2 regions of the Gracilibacillus salinarum genome follow, and region 1 is predicted to be linked to the other one. Evidence: a T-box and tRNA genes for the amino acid it is inferred to sense, from the RefSeq annotation. Region 1 holds a T-box; the other holds one or more tRNA genes.
What was found. The T-box of region 1 lies ahead of leuS (leucine--tRNA ligase). A T-box ahead of a tRNA ligase gene usually reads a tRNA of that ligase, here a tRNA-Leu.
Positions count from the first base shown of each region.

Region 2: it encodes a tRNA-Leu, which carries the amino acid that the T-box ahead of leuS (leucine--tRNA ligase) is inferred to sense. The anticodon was not compared.

Region 1 is NZ_CP095071.1:1,110,524-1,122,938, forward strand. Features, by position in the region: rRNA gene MUN87_RS05505 (16S ribosomal RNA) at 1-870, opposite strand, end outside; gene MUN87_RS05510 (IS91 family transposase) at 1,357-2,670, opposite strand; gene MUN87_RS05515 (IS110 family RNA-guided transposase) at 3,132-4,415, opposite strand; gene leuS (leucine--tRNA ligase) at 4,623-7,040, opposite strand; T-box leader at 7,117-7,328, opposite strand; gene rlmN (dual-specificity RNA methyltransferase RlmN) at 7,520-8,593, opposite strand; gene MUN87_RS05530 (cold-shock protein) at 8,929-9,129, shown strand; gene MUN87_RS05535 (FMN-binding glutamate synthase family protein) at 9,182-10,756, opposite strand; gene MUN87_RS05540 (cbb3-type cytochrome c oxidase subunit I) at 10,773-12,415, opposite strand, start outside.
Region 2 is NZ_CP095071.1:3,037,729-3,050,143, reverse strand. Features, by position in the region: rRNA gene MUN87_RS14180 (23S ribosomal RNA) at 1-1,765, opposite strand, end outside; rRNA gene MUN87_RS14175 (16S ribosomal RNA) at 1,982-3,544, opposite strand; tRNA gene MUN87_RS14170 (tRNA-Ala) at 3,634-3,709, opposite strand; tRNA gene MUN87_RS14165 (tRNA-Pro) at 3,728-3,804, opposite strand; tRNA gene MUN87_RS14160 (tRNA-Arg) at 3,809-3,885, opposite strand; tRNA gene MUN87_RS14155 (tRNA-Leu) at 3,892-3,980, opposite strand; tRNA gene MUN87_RS14150 (tRNA-Gly) at 4,027-4,101, opposite strand; tRNA gene MUN87_RS14145 (tRNA-Leu) at 4,122-4,206, opposite strand; tRNA gene MUN87_RS14140 (tRNA-Lys) at 4,216-4,291, opposite strand; tRNA gene MUN87_RS14135 (tRNA-Thr) at 4,301-4,376, opposite strand; tRNA gene MUN87_RS14130 (tRNA-Val) at 4,380-4,455, opposite strand; rRNA gene rrf (5S ribosomal RNA) at 4,463-4,579, opposite strand; rRNA gene MUN87_RS14120 (23S ribosomal RNA) at 4,710-7,622, opposite strand; rRNA gene MUN87_RS14115 (16S ribosomal RNA) at 7,839-9,401, opposite strand; gene lysS (lysine--tRNA ligase) at 9,837-11,318, opposite strand; gene MUN87_RS14105 (helix-turn-helix domain-containing protein) at 11,637-11,885, opposite strand; gene folK (2-amino-4-hydroxy-6-hydroxymethyldihydropteridine diphosphokinase) at 11,837-12,364, opposite strand; gene folB (dihydroneopterin aldolase) at 12,367-12,415, opposite strand, start outside.

The sequences.
Region 1 (12,415 bases):
GGCGGAAACCCCCTAACACCTAGCACTCATCGTTTACGGCGTGGACTACCAGGGTATCTAATCCTGTTCGCTCCCCACGCTTTCGCACCTCAGCGTCAGTTACAGACCAGAGAGTCGCCTTCGCCACTGGTGTTCCTCCACATATCTACGCATTTCACCGCTACACGTGGAATTCCACTCTCCTCTTCTGCACTCAAGTTCCCCAGTTTCCAATGACCGCTTGCGGTTGAGCCGCAAGATTTCACATCAGACTTAAGAAACCGCCTACGCGCGCTTTACGCCCAATAATTCCGGACAACGCTTGCCCCCTACGTATTACCGCGGCTGCTGGCACGTAGTTAGCCGGGGCTTCCTCGATAGGTACCGTCAAGGTGCCGCCCTATTCGAACGGCACTTGTTCTTCCCTAACAACAGAACTTTACGATCCGAAAACCTTCTTCGTTCACGCGGCGTTGCTCCGTCAGACTTTCGTCCATTGCGGAAGATTCCCTACTGCTGCCTCCCGTAGGAGTCTGGGCCGTGTCTCAGTCCCAGTGTGGCCGATCACCCTCTCAGGTCGGCTACGCATCGTTGCCTTGGTGAGCCGTTACCTCACCAACTAGCTAATGCGCCGCGGGCCCATCTGTAAGTGATAGCCAAAGGCCATCTTTCAACATTCCTTCATGCGAAGCAATGTATTATCCGGTATTAGCCCCGGTTTCCCGGGGTTATCCCAGTCTTACAGGCAGGTTGCCCACGTGTTACTCACCCGTCCGCCGCTCGTTCCACTAACGTCCTCCCGAAGGATTCAGTTAGCTTCCCGCGCTCGACTTGCATGTATTAGGCACGCCGCCAGCGTTCGTCCTGAGCCAAGATCAAACTCTCAATAAAGTTGACTTGCGCTCGCTTCTATAAGCTAGCTTGTTTATTAATTCATACTGGTTGTTTTGTTCAGTTTTCAAAGATCAAAATGTTTAAATCGCCTATTGAAGCGACAAATAAATTATAGCAAAAAGCTTAATTTATGTCAATACGTTTTAAATCATCTTTTATGAGGCGACCTAAACTATATTACAGACATTCTATTTAAAAGTCAATAACTTTTATCAAAAAATAAACTTAAAAATTCATCCTACCCGACCAACTATTAATGCGCCGTCTCACGAACATCTAAGAAAAACCGGGAAAGCCCACCCGGTCCTTTGTCAAGATGAGAGGACATCCGAAAGTCTGTATTCCTGGCCTCGAAAGCCTTTGTAATACTCCGGATACATTTCTCCTCCGCACTTTTCACAACTAAACTGTGGGGGAACATTTGGATCTCCTCCATCCATGATATCGAAATCTCGTACCACACTGTACGGGATTTTTTCTTCTTCATGACAAGCCAAACAATGATAGTTGACGGCTTGTTGGCTTTTGGATGGCTGTAAATGATCTCTTCCTTTTTGTTTCTTCTGTTTTTTCTTTTTTTGGTTTTTCGGTACTCGTGAGATAACGTATCATCCTTTCTAAATAGGCTTGGGCTTCTTGATTGATAGCTACTTTTATGTCTAACTGCTCGTTATCGAGACACACTTCTCCCATATATTCATAATAATTATCACAATGACGACAAACCATAGGGTCTTTCCCACCACTAGCGATTACGCGCTCTCTCCATGTTTGACGACGAAGTGTCTTTTTTACTTTCAAGAGGATGCGATCTACTCTCTCCTGCCACTTTTCGATCAGCTTTCTACAGATAGATTTACTTCTGCGTGAATAGATGCCATAATGACGAATGACTTTAAATTGTTCATCCGGAATATGCCGAATGAGACACTTGATGAACTCTTCTACCATCATGGTTTCGGTTTCTTCTTCCCCTGTTTTCTTATCCATATATGTAAACGTCACAAAATCACCATCATATGCCACAATCCGGTTCAGACCAATCGCAGGTCGTCGCATATAACGCCCGATATAGCGTAATTGTTCGGTTACATTTCCTCGATTTTTCGGTGCGTACACATAAAAACCATCTCCATTAGCACTAAACGCCTTCTGTAATCGTCCTTGGACTTTCTTCTTTTCTTTTGGAGACAAATAAGCACGAATCATTTTTAACACAACAGTTTGCCATTGCTTTCGTAACCTTGTATAAGGAATATAGTCATACACTTTCCACGCTCCCCGTTTCGTTATCCCGCCCATGGTTACTAACATATGTACATGTGGATTGAAATTCAATGTGGAACCAAACGTATGGAGTCCAGCGATAATGCCGGGAGTTACCTTGCTTTTTTCTTCAAAGAATTCACGAATCAATCGTACCCCTTCGTCCATCAATGGTTTTAACAACTCTCGGTGCAACAGGAATATATCTCGTAAATCTTCATCAATAGTGAGAATCACATGGCGATGGTTCACTTGGTACACACCTTCGCTTAATAAACGACTCCACTCTTCACTTTCCCCCACAGCACAAGTCGTACAGAAGCGTCCTTTACATCGATAGGGAACGTGCTTTGTCTCATGGCAACCTTCACAAACAAAGAGCTTAAATCCTTTTTTCATATCCCCACAGTCTCTAAATTTTTCTACCTCCTTGATCACGACAGGGCGGATTCTATCTCCATACGTTTCCTTGAAGGTTTCCCAATGTTGATGATCATCAAATAGCATTTCTTTTAGTATATTTGTCTCCATACAAACACCTTATCACAGTTCAAAATCCTTTGATACCGCGGATTATATACTCCCTCTTTATTCTAACGAAATCTCTTGTTTCCTCTGTTTAGCTTAGGATTTCAGTTTATTCAAGAAGAATCTTTTCCCTTTTTATGGATATAGAGAACGTTTTTTGTGTAGAAGGGTGCAGTTAATAAGCCATACTTCTCTTTTGAGAAATAATGGTAATTATTGATATGATCGCACCTATATTCCCACACTACTCATGGCGACAAACCCTCCCACATCTCACAGCGTCATTGCGCATACATTCCTTCGTTCGGTCTATCCATGAAGTGGGCTCGGCGATGCTTTCTTGCAGGGTCATAGCCCGTTTGTATAAAAACTTGCCGGTTGCTCCGTGCTTCTTTTTTGGGAAATTTCATTCAACATAAACGTCTAATTAAGCTTCACTTCGTACAGGTGACATCGTTATATCTTTAGGCTACTTGCTGTAAGCGAAAATGCGGAATATCATGCAACATCTTTTCGGGACTAAATGGCACTTTTTTCGTTCCAACTGTAAATAATATGCGAATCAACTTACAACATAGTGCTATCATGGATTGCTTTTTCTTCAACGAATTTTCTTTCCTGGTCGTAAAATAACCATATAATGCTTTAAATGCAGGGTTATGATTAATTAAAGGCAACACGACTTTAAACAATAGGGATCGTAATTTAGGACATCCCCTCTTCGTAATCACGGTTTGGCCTTTATATTTACCTGACGTAGCTAACTTTAAGTTTAACCCCGCTAACTTAATGATCTGTTCAGGATGAGTATACTTGTTTAGATCCCCGGTTTCTGCTAGGAATGAGGCAACGGTTACCTCGCCTATTCCGTTTATATCGGTCATTTCTTTCACACCAGGAATCGGTCTAATTAATTCTTTTACCATGTCCAACACTTCATTTATTTTTTGATGGAGGAGGGCATATTGATCCATCAAGGTGTGGATTTTCACCCTCGCCCTCTTTCTTCCTTCTTTAATCCCAACGGATTCACTTGATACTTCTTTTAGATGGCGGATCTTTTTCAATCCAATTCCGCGTTTCACTTCTTTGCGTATTTCTAGTAGAAGGTGTTCTTCATCCATTTTGGCTACCTCTTCAGGGAATAAACCTAGTTTTAATAGTTGAATCGATGCTTTCCCTTCCCAATTCGCAAAGACTTTCGTATATTCTGGATAAAACCGATCCAACCATTGATGAACACGCCCTTGAACAGCTTGAAGATCTTTCATTAACTGCTCATACATATTCATCCCTTCCCGAAGATCTGCATAAATGGCTTCCGGTAAGTGAGGATCAGCGTATCGTCCATCTTGAATCAAGCGCGAAATCACTCGAGCGTCTTTTACATCATTCTTCGTTGGCGAATTATCATCCAGCTCTTTTGACTTCTTCACGTGTGCCGGATTAACCACCACTACTTTATATTGTTTTTCCACTAACCAATAGGCGAGTGGCAGCCAATAGTGGCCGGTAGGTTCCATACCGATGATCCAATCACTTTTATTGTGCTGTCCCGCTAACTCATTTCTCCAACACTCGAATCGTTGAAAGCCTTCCAAACTATTGTCAAAGTACAGCACTTTTCCAAATTGTATGCCTCGGTAATCTTGAGCGCGAGCAACATGCCTTTCTTTGGCTATATCCACTCCAATAATTAGAGTTTGTTCAGACAGTTGTAATATCTTTTCATTTTGTTTATAATGCATGATAGTCCTCCTTGGTTTATTTAAGGGTCCTTTTTGCTGATCAGCTCTGGACACCTCGTATCATACCAAGAGGGCTTTTTTTATTCAATCCTCATTTTGCTTTATTACAGGAATGCTTTCTTTACTCATAAAAAAGTTGCGCAGAAGTACTTGATCAGATATTAAAAAGAACGACTGCTTCTAGTTTCAGCAGTCGTTCTTTTTGTGTTAATTTGCAACAATATTAACTAATTTGCCAGGTACAACAATTACCTTTCTTACAGTCTTACCTTCAATTCGTTCCTTAATTGCTACGTCTTCCAATGCTTTCTGTTCAATTTCATCTTTTGATGCGTTCTTATCCACCATTATTTTCGCTCTTACTTTCCCCATGATCTGAATGACAATTTCGACTTCGTTTTCAACTAATTTAGCTTCGTCATATGTTGGCCATTGCGCATAAGCCAACGTCTCTTGATGTCCTAACAACTGCCATAATTCTTCTGATAAATGAGGAGCAACAGGAGATAACAGTTTCACTAATCCTTCCACATAGCTACGTGGAATCTCATCAACCTTATATGCTTCGTTGACTAAAACCATCATTTGAGAAATACCTGTATTAAAACGTAAATCCTCAAAGTTTTGTGTCACAGTTTTTACCGTTTCATGATAGAACTTTTCTAAAGCATCCGTTCTATCCACCTCTGTTATTTTATCAGAAAGCGTGTTATTGTCTGTAACAAACAAACGCCATACGCGATCTAAAAAGCGTCGGGCACCATCTAACCCGTTTGTACTCCAGGCCACAGATGCGTCTAGTGGTCCCATAAACATTTCGTACAGTCTAAGTGTATCTGCTCCATGTGATTGGACGATTTCATCAGGGTTTACAACATTACCTTTTGATTTACTCATCTTCTCATTGTTTTCCCCTAAAATCATACCTTGGTTATACAGCTTATGAAACGGCTCTTTCGTAGGTACTACTCCGATATCATAAAGGAATTTATGCCAGAAACGAGCATACAGCAAGTGTAATACCGCATGTTCTGCTCCACCGATGTAAACATCAACAGGCAACCATTCTTTGAGCGTTTCATAATCTGCAAGCTGTTCAGTATTATGAGGATCGACATAACGCAAGAAATACCAGCAGCTACCAGCCCATTGCGGCATTGTATTTGTCTCACGACGACCTTTCATCCCTGTTTCAGTATCAACCACATTAACCCACTCATCAATGTTAGCTAATGGTGATTCACCAGTTCCAGACGGTTTTATTTCACTAGTTTTTGGTAATACAATTGGTAATTCATCTTCAGAAACTGCCGACATAGAACCATCTTCCCAATGGATAATCGGAATTGGTTCTCCCCAGTAACGTTGACGACTAAACAACCAATCACGAAGACGGTAGGTTACTTTACGATTACCTACATTCTTATCTTCCAACCAGTCGATTGCTCTGCTAATAGCATCTTCTTTATTCAATCCATCTAAAAACCCGGAATTAATATGTTTACCATCCCCTGTGAAGGCTTCTGTTTCTACATTTCCTCCTTCTAAAACAGGAATAATATCTAAATCAAATTTCTTAGCAAACTCAAAATCACGTTCATCGTGAGCAGGAACCGCCATAATCGCACCCGACCCATATGTCATAAGTACATAATCTGCTACCCAAATCGGTAATTTATTGCCGTTTATTGGATTGATCGCATATGCACCCGTAAATACACCTGACTTATCCTTGGCAAGGTCCGTTCTTTCTAAATCACTCTTTGTTTTCACCTTATCGATATATCCCGTTACTTCTTGTTGTTGCTCAGCGGAGACAATTTTATCTACTAATGGGTGTTCAGGAGCGAGAACTGCATAAGTAGCACCGAATAGTGTATCAGGTCTCGTAGTAAAAACGGTAAAATCTCCTGGATAATCCGCAATTTCAAAGGTAACTTCTGCCCCTTCTGAACGGCCAATCCAATTTCTTTGCATATCTTTAATGCTTTCCGGCCAGTCCAAGTCATCTAGGTCTTCTAAAAGACGATCTGCATAAGCGGTGATTTTCAACATCCATTGTTTCATCGGTTTTCGTTCGACAGGATGACCACCACGTTCACTTTTACCATCAATAACCTCTTCGTTAGCTAGTACAGTCCCTAGTGCCGGGCACCAGTTTACCGGAACTTCGTCCACATAAGCTAAACCTTTTTCATACAGTTTTAAGAATATCCATTGCGTCCATTTATAGTATCCAGGATCTGTCGTATTCACTTCACGATCCCAATCGTAGGAAAAGCCTAACTCTTGAATTTGACGGCGAAACGTTTGAATATTTTGCTCCGTAAAAACTGCCGGGTCATTCCCCGTATCCAACGCATACTGTTCAGCAGGTAAGCCAAATGCATCCCAACCAATTGGATGCAGCACTTCAAAACCTTGCATACGTTTCATTCTTGATAAAATATCAGTCGCTGTGTAGCCTTCAGGGTGCCCAACATGTAATCCCGCCCCTGACGGATACGGAAACATATCCAGCGCATAAAACTTATCTTTATTTGATTGCGTGTTGGTCGCAAAAGTTTTATTGTTAATCCAATAATTGCGCCATTTCTCTTCTATTTTGTTATGGTCAAATGACATTTCCTACTTCCTCCTTAAACAGTTAACTAAAACGCGATCATATGTTCTAAAACGCAAAAAAATCTCCCTTATCCCAAAATGGGACGAGAGAGATTCCCGCGGTACCACCCAACATTAGTGTTGTTAAACACTCACTTAACATCCTTAACGCGGATTACGACAAAAGCTACTATGCCTTCACTTTTGTAACATCTGAGGCGAGTTCACAAAAGAACAGGAATGGCTCGCACCTACCGCCATCTCTCTTAACCTGTTTCTTCTATTACTATTCCTCTTCATCGTTCATTCATATATATGAGTACGTTTGTTTTGTCTACTATACTTTCTGATAGTTTAAAGAAATGTCTGAAATTTGTCAAGAAAGTCTCGCTCACACATCTTTATCATCATAATATTGAATGTCTAATCAGATCAAAAAACTTCTACTGTGTCTGCACTAATGTGCTGTACTACCAAAAAAAGCACCCAATGGATGCTTTTTAAACAGTTTGTTTGTCCTTATTTTTCTTGATTTGTTTACTCCGTAATTGACCACATGCTGCATCAATATCTGTACCATGTTCTACACGGACACCGCAATTAATTCCGTTCTCTAGCAACACTTGATAGAAATCCAAAATAGCCTTTTTCTCACTTCTGTCATATTGGTTATGTTCATCGACAGGATTATACGGAATCAGATTGACATAGGATAAGTGACGTTTGTTTTTTAATAACTTCACTAGTTGCTGCGCTTCTTCTTTATGGTCATTCACATCTTTAAGCAATATATACTCAAATGTAATTCGCCTGTTCGTTTTCTCTAAATAATAGTCGATGGCAGGCATCAATTTCTCAAGTGGAAATGCTTTATTGATTTTCATAATTCTTGTACGCAACTCATTGTTCGGAGCATGAAGTGACAAAGCAAGGTTTACTTGCAAATTCTCATCAGCAAAGTCATAAATCCGCTTCGCCAGACCACTGGTGGATACTGTAATATGTCGAGCACCGATCGATAATCCCTGTTTGTCATTTACGATATGCAGAAAATCCATTGTATTATCATAATTATCAAACGGTTCTCCTATCCCCATTACAACAATATGACTAACACGCTCTTCTTTACCTTTGGTATCCAAGTGTTTCTGTACGTTCATTATCTGCTCAACAATTTCACCTGAAGACAAATCACGATTCTTTGTCAGCAATCCACTCGCACAAAATGAACAACCGATATTACAACCTACCTGTGTTGTCACACAAACGGAATAGCCGTAGTTAAACTTCATTAATACCGTCTCAATCAAGTTTCCATCTGTCAATTTAAACAGAAACTTAATCGTACCGTCTTTTGACTCCTGTTTGATTTCTTGTTCTAACGTCCCCATCGAAAAATTCTCTTCTAACACTAATTGACAGTCTCTATTTAAATTGTACATTTCTTCAAATGTATCGACTCTTTTCTTATATAACCAATCCCAGACTTGCTTTGCACGGAATTTCTTCTGTCCATGTTCTACCAGCCATTCTTGTAATCGATCAAAAGTCAACGAGTAAATGGAGCTTTTCATTACAATCCCTCATTTCATGTTAGCTCTTGTTTCCATCATAACATCATACTAAAAATAATAGGCATTGGCAAGATGATTTATACAGCTACAGGGAATTGATTTTTTAAGATACACCTTGAGACATACTGCCAGTTCCAATCCTCGCCTTATTAAAAGGAAAAAATTACGATTTTGTGAAACATAGACTTGCATTTTAATATTACGCTTGCTATAATTGCCTTAGCTATTTTGTTCGATGACACCTTCAAGTATCGTAACGTTAAGTTTTCGTTTTGGGGCAAGAGCAAGAATAGTAATACATTTGTGTGAACGGTTCACACTAGGAGGAAATTAATATGGTACAAGGTACAGTAAAATGGTTCAACGCTGACAAAGGTTTTGGATTTATCGAAGTAGAAGGACAAGACGATGTATTCGTACACTTCTCTGCTATCCAAGGCGAAGGCTTTAAAACACTTGAAGAAGGTCAAAGTGTAACTTTCGATATCGAAGAAGGTAACCGTGGACCACAAGCTGCTAACGTAGTTAAAAACTAATTATGTAGCTAATACAAAAAAGCACCGATGCAATGCATCGGTGCTTTTTTCTTTATGTTGATGTTTCTATTGTATGCCAATCATTAAATTGTTTAAAATCTGCCTGATAGTTTAAATGCTGTCGATTGAATTTAGTCGGACTATCCAAACCAGCGACGGCCGCCAGGTCAAATAATCCTTGCCGAAGTGTCACTAAATAATTACATACACGGTATTTCTTTTCATCAATGATTAAGGCTTTTTGTAAAGATTCATCAGTAGTTGCTACTCCTACTGGACAAGTATTTTTGTGGCATACTTGCGACATAATACAACCTACACTGATCATAAATCCTCTTGCGATATTAATAAGATCTGCACCAAGACAAAGTGCCATTGCAATTTTGTCAGGCGTTATTAATTTGCCCGATGCTATTATTTTTGTCCGGTGTCTCAACTGATGCCTTGTCAGACAATCATCGACCATAGGTATCGCTGCAAACGCAGGTAATCCTACTGAATAGGCAAGTGCATAAAAAGAAGCTCCTGTTCCTCCTTCACCGCCATCGATCGTAATAAAGTCAGGCACAATATCTGTTTCTTTCATTGCCTGCACAAGCTGTTCCACTTCTTTCTGATTACCGACGACAATTTTGATACCTACCGGTTTTCCTCCTGTTTCTCGAAGTTGTTGCAGAAATGAAAGTAGTTCTTCCGGATTACTAATTCCAGGAAAGCGATTCGGACTATTAATATCTTTCCCCACTTCCACCTTACGAATTTCGGCAATTTCTTCTGTTATTTTATCACCGTCAACATGTCCTCCGCGCGTTTTAGCACCTTGCCCTAATTTAAGTTCAAATGCTTTTATTTGTTCCGTATTAGCATGATGCTTGAATTCCTCCCAAGAGAAATGACCATCGTGGTCTCGCACACCAAACAATCCAGGACTAATTTGCATAATAATATCAACATTCCCTTTTAGATGGTAAGGGGAAACACTTCCTTCACCTGTATTCATCCACGTACCGCCAGCCATTCCTAAACCTTCTGACAATGCCGTAATAGCATGCTCGCCAAGTGATCCATAGCTCATGGCAGATTGACCGATTATCCCTTTTAGCCAAAATGGTTGGCGAACCGTGTGTTTGCCAAGTACAACCATATCTTCATCAGCCAAGTATGCTGGATTTATTTCGATCTCTTGCGACTGTTCCTTTCTGCTGAATAAATTCTCCTCACTAATCTCATATACTTTTGTTGTAATAGTAGGTTCCTGTGTTATTTTCATTTCCTCTTCCAAGCTCGGGAACATATGATTCACAAGATAGTAACCATCTTGATCAAAATCTCTTTCCGCTCCATAGCCCATTAAACTCGTTTGATATTTCCCCGCTTTACTGACGTATTCAAATTGTTTTCTATTAAATGGCTTTCCTTCCCTGTCATTGTTGAACAGGTACTGTCTTAATTCAGGTCCCATCTTCTCCAGGATATAGCGCATTTTCCCGAGAATAGGATAATTTTGCAAGACAGAATGTTCCTCTTGTTTCTTATCATGTAAATATAACCGGATTAACATGACAGCAGGAATAGCAATTATGATAATGAAGAGGCAAATTAATATAATCGTAAGTACAGTTTTCAATTTTTTTCACTTCCATTCAAATAAGATATGGCAGATAAACAATCAACACAATAAACACCCAAATAATATCTACAAAATGCCAATAATAACCGATAATTATCTGCTTTTCCTTGTATAAACCTGAAGGTAATTTCTTTTGCTTCCACTGGATAAACAGCTGTAACATCCACCCTAAACCAAACATTACGTGTGCAGCATGCAGTCCAACCAGCACATAGAAGGAGGCTAAAAACACATTGCTGTCTAGTTGATAGCCCTCTGTCCAATATTTATAAAACTCACCAATCTCCACTATTAAGAAAGCTAAGCCTAATAATACTGTCAGCGACCAGCCTATATAAAAATGCCTACTCTGTTTCTTTCTAAATTGCGTTTCAGCAAAGTACAATGTAGCACTGCTGGACAGTAGAAAGATACTGGAAAGCACCACTGTTTTTATTTCAAACACCTCTTCAGGTTTTGGCCCAGTGGATCCTGGCGTATAGATAAAATAAGTAGCAAATAGCATCACAAACATTGTGACATCAATTATGAGATATAAAAAGAAACCAATTCGTTTATCCTGGAACAATTCCTTATTATCATCTCTGTTCATTTCTTTGAATACCTGTTTACGTTTGTCCTTCCATGACAAGATAATGATCACAGCTAATGTCGCTGCTGCTGTCAGAATAGCTGGATAAAACCAGTGATAAATCATGGAGAGACTGAAGACAAAAAGCATCCCTGCCAGTAACGGGGGAATCATGGTTCCTGATGAGACAGGACTTGGACGCATCTGATCAGCTTGAAATAATGGTTTGTTATTGATTTTACTCTCCCATAGCGGATCAATTGCAGACACAACTGGTGGTGGATCAAATATTTTTTCAGTAGGCGGTGATGGAACTGTCCACTCCAACGTTCGTCCATCCCAGCAATCAGCTTGTACGTTTTTCTCAGATTGATAGGTTTTATAAATATTCCAGACAAAAAACAACATGCCTATTCCCATCAAGAATGCACCGATTGTACTGATGAAATTAAATATAAACAGTCCATCTTCCTCTGTATAAGTGAAGACTCGACGTGGCATCCCTTGCAATCCAGAGAAATGCATCGGGAAAAAAGTTAAATGAAAACCGATCACAAATAACCAAAAATGCCATTTTCCTAATGTCTCATTTAATTTTTTGCCGGTAATTTTAGGATACCAATAATAAATGCCAGCAAAAATCCCGAGAATAGTAGCGCCTAGAATAGTATAGTGAAAGTGCCCTACTACAAAATAGCTGTCATGAAACTGAAAATCCGCTGCTGGAACTGCTAGCATTACACCAGTCACCCCACCCATCACAAAGGACGGGATAAAGCCAATAGCAAATAACATGGGCACAGTAAATTGAATCCTTCCATTTCTCATTGTAAATAACCAGTTAAATACTTTAATACCCGTGGGTACTGCAATTAACATTGTTGTAATCGCAAAGAAAGTATTTACCATTGGTCCCAGTCCTACTGTGAACATGTGATGAACCCAGACCATAAATCCTAAAAACCCTATTAAAATAATAGAGAGAACCATGGACGAATAGCCAAAAATCTGTTTTTTTGAAAATGTCGATATAACGTCCGAAAATATTCCAAAAGCAGGAAGAGCCAATACATATACTTCCGGAT
Region 2 (12,415 bases), 1.9 Mb from region 1:
GCTTCTCGCAAAAGAAGCACCCCTTCTCCCGAAGTTACGGGGTCATTTTGCCGAGTTCCTTAACGAGAGTTCTCCCGATCACCTTAGGATTCTCTCCTCGCCTACCTGTGTCGGTTTGCGGTACGGGCACCCTTTTCCTTGCTAGAGGCTTTTCTTGGCAGCGTGAAATCCGGAACTTCGGTACTATATTTCCCTCCTGATCACAGCTTGTGATTGCCAGACGGATTTGCCTATCTGACTCACTTACTGCTTCAACGCACACATCCAATGGTGCGCATTCCTTATCCTTCTGCGTCCCCCCATCACTCAAAACGGAATTGGGTGGTACAGGAATATCAACCTGTTGTCCATCGCCTACGCCTTTCGGCCTCGGCTTAGGCCCCGACTAACCCTGAGCGGACGAGCCTTCCTCAGGAAACCTTAGGCATTCGGTGAAGAAGATTCTCACTTCTTTTTCGCTACTCATACCGGCATTCTCACTTCTATGCGCTCCACCAGTCCTCACGGTCTGACTTCACTGCACTTAGAACGCTCTCCTACCATTGATCGCAGATCAATCCGTAGCTTCGGTGATACGTTTAGCCCCGGTATATTTTCGGCGCAGCGTCACTCGACCAGTGAGCTATTACGCACTCTTTAAATGATGGCTGCTTCTAAGCCAACATCCTGGTTGTCTGTGCAACGCCACATCCTTTTCCACTTAACGTATACTTTGGGACCTTAGCTGACGGTCTGGGCTGTTTCCCTTTCGACTATGAACCTTATCACCCATAGTCTGACTCCCAAGGTAATATGATTGGCATTCGGAGTTTGACTGAATTCGGTAACCCGGTAAGGGCCCCTAGTCCAATCAGTGCTCTACCTCCAACATACATGCCTTGAGGCTAGCCCTAAAGCTATTTCGGAGAGAACCAGCTATCTCCGTGTTCGATTGGCATTTCACCCCTACCCACACCTCATCCCCGCACTTTTCAACGTGCGTGGGTTCGGGCCTCCAGTCAGTGTTACCTGACCTTCACCCTGGACATGGGTAGATCACACGGTTTCGGGTCTACGACCACCTACTAAAACGCCCTATTCAGACTCGCTTTCGCTGCGGCTCCGTGTCTTCCACTTAACCTTGCAGGGGATCGTAACTCGCCGGTCCATTCTACAAAAGGTACGCCGTCACCCATAAAAGGGCTCCGACTACTTGTAGGCACACGGTTTCAGGTACTATTTCACTCCCCTCCCGGGGTGCTTTTCACCTTTCCCTCACGGTACTGGTTCACTATCGGTCACTAGGGAGTATTTAGCCTTGGGAGATGGTCCTCCCGGATTCCGACGGAATTTCACGTGTTCCGCCGTACTCAGGATCCACTCCGGAGGAAACAGATTTTCGACTACAGGATTGTTACCTTCTGTGATGGGCCTTTCCAGACCACTTCGTCTAATGTATTTCTTTGTAACTCCAAAGGAGTGTCCTACAACCCCAAAAAGCAAGCTTTTTGGTTTGGGCTAATTCCGTTTCGCTCGCCGCTACTCGGGAAATCGCGTTTGCTTTCTCTTCCTCCGGGTACTGAGATGTTTCAGTTCCCCGGGTCTGCCTCATTTATCCTATGGATTCAGATAAATGTTCTACTCCATGACGAGCAGAGGGTTTCCCCATTCGGAAATTCTCGGATCAACGCCTACGTACGGCTCCCCGAGACATATCGGTGTTTGTCCCGTCCTTCATCGGCTCCTAGTGCCAAGGCATCCACCGTGCGCCCTTCTTCACTTAACTATACTTACTTTACTTCAATGAAAAAGTCGTTGGTTATTGTTTGATGTCTTGTCATCAGTTTCGTTTCCACAGCTGACCAGCAGTTGCTTCCACGTCCTGATTATTCTTATCTAGTTTTCAAGGTACAAGTTCAAGAGAGAATTGATCTCTCAAAACTGAACCAAACAACCAAGTATGATTTTGTCACCTTGTAAAAGGTGTTCCTATAATCCTTAGAAAGGAGGTGATCCAGCCGCACCTTCCGATACGGCTACCTTGTTACGACTTCACCCCAATCATTGGCCCCACCTTCGGCGGCTGGCTCCAAAGGTTACCCCACCGACTTCGGGTGTTGCCAACTCTCGTGGTGTGACGGGCGGTGTGTACAAGGCCCGGGAACGTATTCACCGTGGCATGCTGATCCACGATTACTAGCGATTCCGGCTTCATGCAGGCGAGTTGCAGCCTGCAATCCGAACTGAGAATGGTTTTATGGGATTTGCTTGACCTCGCGGTTTCGCTGCCCTCTGTACCATCCATTGTAGCACGTGTGTAGCCCAGGTCATAAGGGGCATGATGATTTGACGTCATCCCCACCTTCCTCCGGTTTGTCACCGGCAGTCACCTTAGAGTGCCCAACTTAATGCTGGCAACTAAGATCAAGGGTTGCGCTCGTTGCGGGACTTAACCCAACATCTCACGACACGAGCTGACGACAACCATGCACCACCTGTCATTCGGTCCCCGAAGGGAACTCCCTATCTCTAGGGACATCCGAAGATGTCAAGACCTGGTAAGGTTCTTCGCGTTGCTTCGAATTAAACCACATGCTCCACCGCTTGTGCGGGCCCCCGTCAATTCTTTTGAGTTTCAGCCTTGCGGCCGTACTCCCCAGGCGGAGTGCTTAATGCGTTAACTGCAGCACTAAGGGGCGGAAACCCCCTAACACCTAGCACTCATCGTTTACGGCGTGGACTACCAGGGTATCTAATCCTGTTCGCTCCCCACGCTTTCGCACCTCAGCGTCAGTTACAGACCAGAGAGTCGCCTTCGCCACTGGTGTTCCTCCACATATCTACGCATTTCACCGCTACACGTGGAATTCCACTCTCCTCTTCTGCACTCAAGTTCCCCAGTTTCCAATGACCGCTTGCGGTTGAGCCGCAAGATTTCACATCAGACTTAAGAAACCGCCTACGCGCGCTTTACGCCCAATAATTCCGGACAACGCTTGCCCCCTACGTATTACCGCGGCTGCTGGCACGTAGTTAGCCGGGGCTTCCTCGATAGGTACCGTCAAGGTGCCGCCCTATTTGAACGGCACTTGTTCTTCCCTAACAACAGAACTTTACGATCCGAAAACCTTCTTCGTTCACGCGGCGTTGCTCCGTCAGACTTTCGTCCATTGCGGAAGATTCCCTACTGCTGCCTCCCGTAGGAGTCTGGGCCGTGTCTCAGTCCCAGTGTGGCCGATCACCCTCTCAGGTCGGCTACGCATCGTTGCCTTGGTGAGCCGTTACCTCACCAACTAGCTAATGCGCCGCGGGCCCATCTGTAAGTGATAGCCAAAGGCCATCTTTCAACATTCCTTCATGCGAAGCAATGTGTTATCCGGTATTAGCCCCGGTTTCCCGGGGTTATCCCAGTCTTACAGGCAGGTTGCCCACGTGTTACTCACCCGTCCGCCGCTCGTTCCACTAACGTCCTCCCGAAGGATTCAGTTAGCTTCCCGCGCTCGACTTGCATGTATTAGGCACGCCGCCAGCGTTCGTCCTGAGCCAAGATCAAACTCTCAATAAAGTTGACTTGCGCTCGCTTCTATAAGCTAGCTTGTTTATTAATTCATACTGGTTGTTTTGTTCAGTTTTCAAAGATCAAATGTATAAAAATGGTGGAGCCTAGCGGGATCGAACCGCTGACCTCCTGCGTGCAAAGCAGGCGCTCTCCCAGCTGAGCTAAGGCCCCACAAAATAATGTCATTAATGGTCGGGAAGACAGGATTTGAACCTGCGACCCCTTGGTCCCAAACCAAGTGCTCTACCAAGCTGAGCTACTTCCCGATAATGGCGCGCCCGAGAGGAGTCGAACCCCTAACCTCTTGATCCGTAGTCAAACGCTCTATCCAATTGAGCTACGGGCGCTATACGTGGTGCCGAGGGCCGGACTCGAACCGGCACGGTGGAAACCCACCGCAGGATTTTAAGTCCTGTGCGTCTGCCAATTCCGCCACCCCGGCAAGGAAATACATTTTAATCACCTGGCAAACTAGCGATTAAAAATCCTGGAGCGGAAGACGGGATTCGAACCCGCGACCCCCACCTTGGCAAGGTGGTGTTCTACCACTGAACTACTTCCGCATAAATATAAAGTTATTGTATGGTGCGGGTGGAGGGACTTGAACCCCCACGTCGAGAGACACTAGATCCTAAGTCTAGCGCGTCTGCCAATTCCGCCACACCCGCATAAATAAATGGTGAGCCATGGAGGATTCGAACCTCCGACCCTCTGATTAAAAGTCAGATGCTCTGCCAGCTGAGCTAATGGCTCTAAGATGAGTGGTGCCGGCCAGAGGACTTGAACCCCCAACCTACTGATTACAAGTCAGTTGCTCTACCAATTGAGCTAGACCGGCTAATGGTGGAGGATGCAGGGCTCGAACCTGCGACCCCTTGCTTGTAAGGCAAGTGCTCTCCCAGCTGAGCTAATCCTCCTATGTATGCCTGGCAACGTCCTACTCTTGCAGGGGCGCGAGCCCCAACTACCATGGGCGCTGAAGAGCTTAACTGCTGTGTTCGGCATGGGAACAGGTGTGACCTCTTCGCTATCGCTACCAGACTCTTTTTTCAAGGACAAGATACATTATAACTCACAATGCATGTTAAATGCAAGAGTTTTTTGTATTTTTTTATATACCCTGAAAACTAGATAAGATATTGACATCAACAACACCGTTGAAACATGTTATATAGATAAGTCCTCGATCTATTAGTATTCGTCAGCTTCACATGTCACCATGCTTCCACCTCGAACCTATCAACCTCATCGTCTCTGAGGGATCTTACTCACTTATGTGATGGGAAGTCTCATCTTGAGGGGGGCTTCATGCTTAGATGCTTTCAGCACTTATCCCTTCCACACGTAGCTACCCAGCGATGCTCTTGGCAGAACAACTGGTGCACCAGCGGTGTGTCCATCCCGGTCCTCTCGTACTAAGGACAGCTCCTCTCAAACTTCCAACGCCCACGACGGATAGGGACCGAACTGTCTCACGACGTTCTGAACCCAGCTCGCGTACCGCTTTAATGGGCGAACAGCCCAACCCTTGGGACCGACTACAGCCCCAGGATGCGATGAGCCGACATCGAGGTGCCAAACCTCCCCGTCGATGTGGACTCTTGGGGGAGATAAGCCTGTTATCCCCGGGGTAGCTTTTATCCGTTGAGCGACGGCCCTTCCATTCGGTACCGCCGGATCACTAAGCCCGACTTTCGTCCCTGCTCGACTTGTAGGTCTCGCAGTCAAGCTCCCTTCTGCCTTTGCACTCTGCGAATGATTTCCAACCATTCTGAGGGAACCTTTGGGCGCCTCCGTTACATTTTAGGAGGCGACCGCCCCAGTCAAACTGCCCACCTGACACTGTCTCCGAACCGGATCACGGTTCTGGGTTAGAAGGTCAATACAGCCAGGGTGGTATCCCACCGGCGCCTCCACGTAAGCTAGCGCTCACGTTTCTCAGGCTCCCACCTATCCTGTACAAGCTGTACCAACATTCAATATCAGGCTACAGTAAAGCTCCACGGGGTCTTTCCGTCCTGTCGCGGGTAATGCGCATCTTCACGCATAGTATAATTTCACCGGGTCTCTCGTTGAGACAGTGCCCAAGTCGTTGCACCTTTCGTGCGGGTCGGAACTTACCCGACAAGGAATTTCGCTACCTTAGGACCGTTATAGTTACGGCCGCCGTTTACTGGGGCTTCGGTTCAACGCTTCGCTAATGCTAACGCATCCCCTTAACCTTCCAGCACCGGGCAGGTGTCAGCCCCTATACTTCGCCTTACGGCTTCGCAGAGACCTGTGTTTTTGCTAAACAGTCGCTTGGGCCTTTTCACTGCGGCTTCTCGCAAAAGAAGCACCCCTTCTCCCGAAGTTACGGGGTCATTTTGCCGAGTTCCTTAACGAGAGTTCTCCCGATCACCTTAGGATTCTCTCCTCGCCTACCTGTGTCGGTTTGCGGTACGGGCACCCTTTTCCTTGCTAGAGGCTTTTCTTGGCAGCGTGAAATCCGGAACTTCGGTACTATATTTCCCTCCTGATCACAGCTTGTGATTGCCAGACGGATTTGCCTATCTGACTCACTTACTGCTTCAACGCACACATCCAATGGTGCGCATTCCTTATCCTTCTGCGTCCCCCCATCACTCAAAACGGAATTGGGTGGTACAGGAATATCAACCTGTTGTCCATCGCCTACGCCTTTCGGCCTCGGCTTAGGCCCCGACTAACCCTGAGCGGACGAGCCTTCCTCAGGAAACCTTAGGCATTCGGTGAAGAAGATTCTCACTTCTTTTTCGCTACTCATACCGGCATTCTCACTTCTATGCGCTCCACCAGTCCTCACGGTCTGACTTCACTGCACTTAGAACGCTCTCCTACCATTGATCGCAGATCAATCCGTAGCTTCGGTGATACGTTTAGCCCCGGTATATTTTCGGCGCAGCGTCACTCGACCAGTGAGCTATTACGCACTCTTTAAATGATGGCTGCTTCTAAGCCAACATCCTGGTTGTCTGTGCAACGCCACATCCTTTTCCACTTAACGTATACTTTGGGACCTTAGCTGACGGTCTGGGCTGTTTCCCTTTCGACTATGAACCTTATCACCCATAGTCTGACTCCCAAGGTAATATGATTGGCATTCGGAGTTTGACTGAATTCGGTAACCCGGTAAGGGCCCCTAGTCCAATCAGTGCTCTACCTCCAACATACATGCCTTGAGGCTAGCCCTAAAGCTATTTCGGAGAGAACCAGCTATCTCCGTGTTCGATTGGCATTTCACCCCTACCCACACCTCATCCCCGCACTTTTCAACGTGCGTGGGTTCGGGCCTCCAGTCAGTGTTACCTGACCTTCACCCTGGACATGGGTAGATCACACGGTTTCGGGTCTACGACCACCTACTAAAACGCCCTATTCAGACTCGCTTTCGCTGCGGCTCCGTGTCTTCCACTTAACCTTGCAGGGGATCGTAACTCGCCGGTCCATTCTACAAAAGGTACGCCGTCACCCATAAAAGGGCTCCGACTACTTGTAGGCACACGGTTTCAGGTACTATTTCACTCCCCTCCCGGGGTGCTTTTCACCTTTCCCTCACGGTACTGGTTCACTATCGGTCACTAGGGAGTATTTAGCCTTGGGAGATGGTCCTCCCGGATTCCGACGGAATTTCACGTGTTCCGCCGTACTCAGGATCCACTCCGGAGGAAATACATTTTCGACTACAGGATTGTTACCTTCTGTGATAGGCCTTTCCAGACCACTTCGTCTAATGTATTTCTTTGTAACTCCAAAGGAGTGTCCTACAACCCCAAAAAGCAAGCTTTTTGGTTTGGGCTAATTCCGTTTCGCTCGCCGCTACTCGGGAAATCGCGTTTGCTTTCTCTTCCTCCGGGTACTGAGATGTTTCAGTTCCCCGGGTCTGCCTCATTTATCCTATGGATTCAGATAAATGTTCTACTCCATGACGAGCAGAGGGTTTCCCCATTCGGAAATTCTCGGATCAACGCCTACGTACGGCTCCCCGAGACATATCGGTGTTTGTCCCGTCCTTCATCGGCTCCTAGTGCCAAGGCATCCACCGTGCGCCCTTCTTCACTTAACTATACTTACTTTACTTCAATGAAAAAGTCGTTGGTTATTGTTTGATGTCTTGTCATCAGTTTCGTTTCCACAGCTGACCAGCAGTTGCTTCCACGTCCTGATTATTCTTATCTAGTTTTCAAGGTACAAGTTCAAGAGAGAATTGATCTCTCAAAACTGAACCAAACAACCAAGTATGATTTTGTCACCTTGTAAAAGGTGTTCCTATAATCCTTAGAAAGGAGGTGATCCAGCCGCACCTTCCGATACGGCTACCTTGTTACGACTTCACCCCAATCATTGGCCCCACCTTCGGCGGCTGGCTCCAAAGGTTACCCCACCGACTTCGGGTGTTGCCAACTCTCGTGGTGTGACGGGCGGTGTGTACAAGGCCCGGGAACGTATTCACCGTGGCATGCTGATCCACGATTACTAGCGATTCCGGCTTCATGCAGGCGAGTTGCAGCCTGCAATCCGAACTGAGAATGGTTTTATGGGATTTGCTTGACCTCGCGGTTTCGCTGCCCTCTGTACCATCCATTGTAGCACGTGTGTAGCCCAGGTCATAAGGGGCATGATGATTTGACGTCATCCCCACCTTCCTCCGGTTTGTCACCGGCAGTCACCTTAGAGTGCCCAACTTAATGCTGGCAACTAAGATCAAGGGTTGCGCTCGTTGCGGGACTTAACCCAACATCTCACGACACGAGCTGACGACAACCATGCACCACCTGTCATTCGGTCCCCGAAGGGAACTCCCTATCTCTAGGGACATCCGAAGATGTCAAGACCTGGTAAGGTTCTTCGCGTTGCTTCGAATTAAACCACATGCTCCACCGCTTGTGCGGGCCCCCGTCAATTCTTTTGAGTTTCAGCCTTGCGGCCGTACTCCCCAGGCGGAGTGCTTAATGCGTTAACTGCAGCACTAAGGGGCGGAAACCCCCTAACACCTAGCACTCATCGTTTACGGCGTGGACTACCAGGGTATCTAATCCTGTTCGCTCCCCACGCTTTCGCACCTCAGCGTCAGTTACAGACCAGAGAGTCGCCTTCGCCACTGGTGTTCCTCCACATATCTACGCATTTCACCGCTACACGTGGAATTCCACTCTCCTCTTCTGCACTCAAGTTCCCCAGTTTCCAATGACCGCTTGCGGTTGAGCCGCAAGATTTCACATCAGACTTAAGAAACCGCCTACGCGCGCTTTACGCCCAATAATTCCGGACAACGCTTGCCCCCTACGTATTACCGCGGCTGCTGGCACGTAGTTAGCCGGGGCTTCCTCGATAGGTACCGTCAAGGTGCCGCCCTATTTGAACGGCACTTGTTCTTCCCTAACAACAGAACTTTACGATCCGAAAACCTTCTTCGTTCACGCGGCGTTGCTCCGTCAGACTTTCGTCCATTGCGGAAGATTCCCTACTGCTGCCTCCCGTAGGAGTCTGGGCCGTGTCTCAGTCCCAGTGTGGCCGATCACCCTCTCAGGTCGGCTACGCATCGTTGCCTTGGTGAGCCGTTACCTCACCAACTAGCTAATGCGCCGCGGGCCCATCTGTAAGTGATAGCCAAAGGCCATCTTTCAACATTCCTTCATGCGAAGCAATGTGTTATCCGGTATTAGCCCCGGTTTCCCGGGGTTATCCCAGTCTTACAGGCAGGTTGCCCACGTGTTACTCACCCGTCCGCCGCTCGTTCCACTAACGTCCTCCCGAAGGATTCAGTTAGCTTCCCGCGCTCGACTTGCATGTATTAGGCACGCCGCCAGCGTTCGTCCTGAGCCAAGATCAAACTCTCAATAAAGTTGACTTGCGCTCGCTTCTATAAGCTAGCTTGTTTATTAATTCATACTGGTTGTTTTGTTCAGTTTTCAAAGATCAAAATGTTTCGCTGTTCTTTCGACAGCTTTAATATTGTATCATCTCTCAAAATCAATGTCAACAACTTTTTTGAAAGTTGTTTAGGAGATGAAATTGTTTCGCTTTTTTGCGACAACTTTTATATCATATCAACTTTTGAAGTTGATGTCAACAACTTTTTTAATGTTTCTATTAGAAGTTGTTAGAGATAAAATTGTTCTGTCGTTTTCAGCGACGTTTAATAATATACCATATCTATTTAAAATGTGTCAATATAGTTTTATAACTTTTTTAATTTATATTCATTATAGCTTTATACACCATTCAAACCCAGACTGGTAGTAATGAAAAACCCTCCTAGTATATAGGAGGGCTTTTCTTATTTGTTACGCATTTGCGGGAAGAGTAAAACATCTCTAATAGAAGGAGAATTCGTCAAAAGCATCACTAACCGATCAATACCGATTCCTAATCCACCTGTTGGCGGCATACCGTATTCTAATGCTTCTAAGAAATCTTCATCCATTTCATGTGCTTCATCATTACCTTGTTCTTTCTCTTTTACTTGTGCTTCAAATCGTTCTCTTTGGTCAACTGGATCATTTAATTCAGAGAACGCATTCGCGTGTTCTCTTCCAACAATGAACAGTTCAAATCTGTCTGTAAAACGATCATCCTCTTTATTCTTTTTAGCAAGAGGAGATATAGCTACCGGGTGACCATACACAAAGGTTGGCTGTATGAGCTTGTCTTCTACTTTTTGTTCAAAGAACTCATTCACAATGTGTCCATATGTCATGGTATCTTCAATATCTACACCATGTTCCTTTGCAAGTGCTTTGGCTTCGTCATCCGTCATTTGCTTCCAGAAATCAACACCCGTATATTCTTTAATTGCATCTACCATATGGAGTCTTGTCCAGCTTGGCTCAAGATTAATTTCTTCTTCTCCATACATAATTGTAGCAGAACCTGTTACTTCTTTCGCAATATGGGCTACCATATTTTCTACCAATTCCATGATATCATGATAGTCAGCATATGCTTCATAGAGTTCGATCATCGTGAATTCTGGATTATGTCGAGTTGAAACACCCTCATTACGGAATACACGGCCAATTTCATAGACTTTCTCCATCCCACCGACAATTAATCGTTTCAGATGTAATTCAATCGCGATACGCATATACAATGGAATATCCAGTGCGTTGTGATGTGTTTCGAACGGACGTGCAGATGCACCACCAGCAATACCATGCATCATTGGCGTTTCTACTTCTAAGAATCCTCTGTCGTCTAAATAACGGCGCATAGATTGAATAATTTTACTTCGAAGTATAAAGGTATTCTTGCTGTCCATGTTCGTAATAAGATCTAAGTAGCGTTGACGATATCGTTGTTCAACGTCTTTTAACCCGTGAAACTTTTCAGGAAGTGGGCGCAGTGATTTTGTCAGCATGGTGAATTGGTTTGCTTTAACAGAAAGTTCCCCTACATTTGTTTTAAAAACCGTTCCTGTAACACCTACGATATCTCCCAGATCCGCTGTTTTAAATATTTCATAGGCTTCTTCTCCGATTCTATCCTTACGTACGTATAATTGGATCTGACCACTTAAATCCTGAATATGAGAGAAACCGGCTTTCCCTTTTCCTCGCTTCGTCATAATACGTCCAGCGACAGTTGTTTCTATTCCCTTTTCTTCTAATTCTTCCTTAGAGAACTGATCATAATTCTCTTTTAATTCGTCCGCTAAATGTGATCGAACGAATTTATCACCAAAGGGATCAATTCCTTGTTCACGGTAACTGTGCATCTTTTCCAAGCGGACACGCATATGTTCGTTAAGTTCTTCGCTCATAATTTTCACCTCAAAAAGTATGGTATATGTTATATATCAAAAAACTGCCAGCAACATACTGGCAGTATCACATTCATGATTAGTATAGAAAAGGAATGCCTGTGTGTCAATGTTTACATTCTCAAGGAACTTGCATTTGCGCGCTATTTTTGCCACATAATTATCCTATCATTGTTTCCTGTTTTTATTGACCCTGTTTACAATAATTACGTATACTGCGTTCCTGTTAGTCCTTTACATTCTAATCAATGCGTCTCATTACCGGAAGCCCCATCATCTCTTTAATAAAATAGACGCTTGGAGCATAAACCAGTAATCTTAATATGACCTATGTTCCACCTGCTTGGTTTCCTCAAAATCTGTGGTATTAGGTTGCAATTCTTCCAAGGAAACATGTAAATGTTCTGCGATCAGTTCTAATTTTTGTGTAGTAGGCATTTTTGTCCCTCGTTCCAATTCTCCCAATTGCGATACAGAGATGCCTAGTTCATCTGCTAATCTCACTTGTGTATAGCCTTTTAATTTTCGAAAGGCTTTGATTCTCTTACCCCATTTGTTTGTCGCCATCTGACTACCCCTTCTTTATCTTGTACAGGTAATGTTGTTAATAGTTCCGATATCGTTTGATCGAAATAGGTGATATACAAGTACGGGCGAATATCTGCTAATGGTATTAAAACGAACGCTCTTTCTTGTAAGCGTGGGTGTGGCAATACAAGCCGATCTGTCTCCATCTCCACTTGATCATAAATGAGAATATCAAGGTCGATCGTTCTTGGTCCCCATCTTATCTCACGTCTTCGTCCCAGTTTTCTCTCTATCCGCTGACATACATCTAATAGTATTGTCGGCTCAAGTTCTGTTTCAATTTCCAATACCATATTAAGAAATTGCCCTTGTTCCACGAAACCAACTGGATCAGTTTCGTAAATAGGCGATTGATGTGTTACTTGAATCTTATCATGGTTTGCTAATAATTGAATAGCTTTATTTAGATAAGAAACTCGCGGTTGAATGTTAGATCCTAACGCAACATATGCCTTCATTGTTAACGGTTCTCCCGGTAAATTTCGATTGCCACTGAATCATAGTGACCT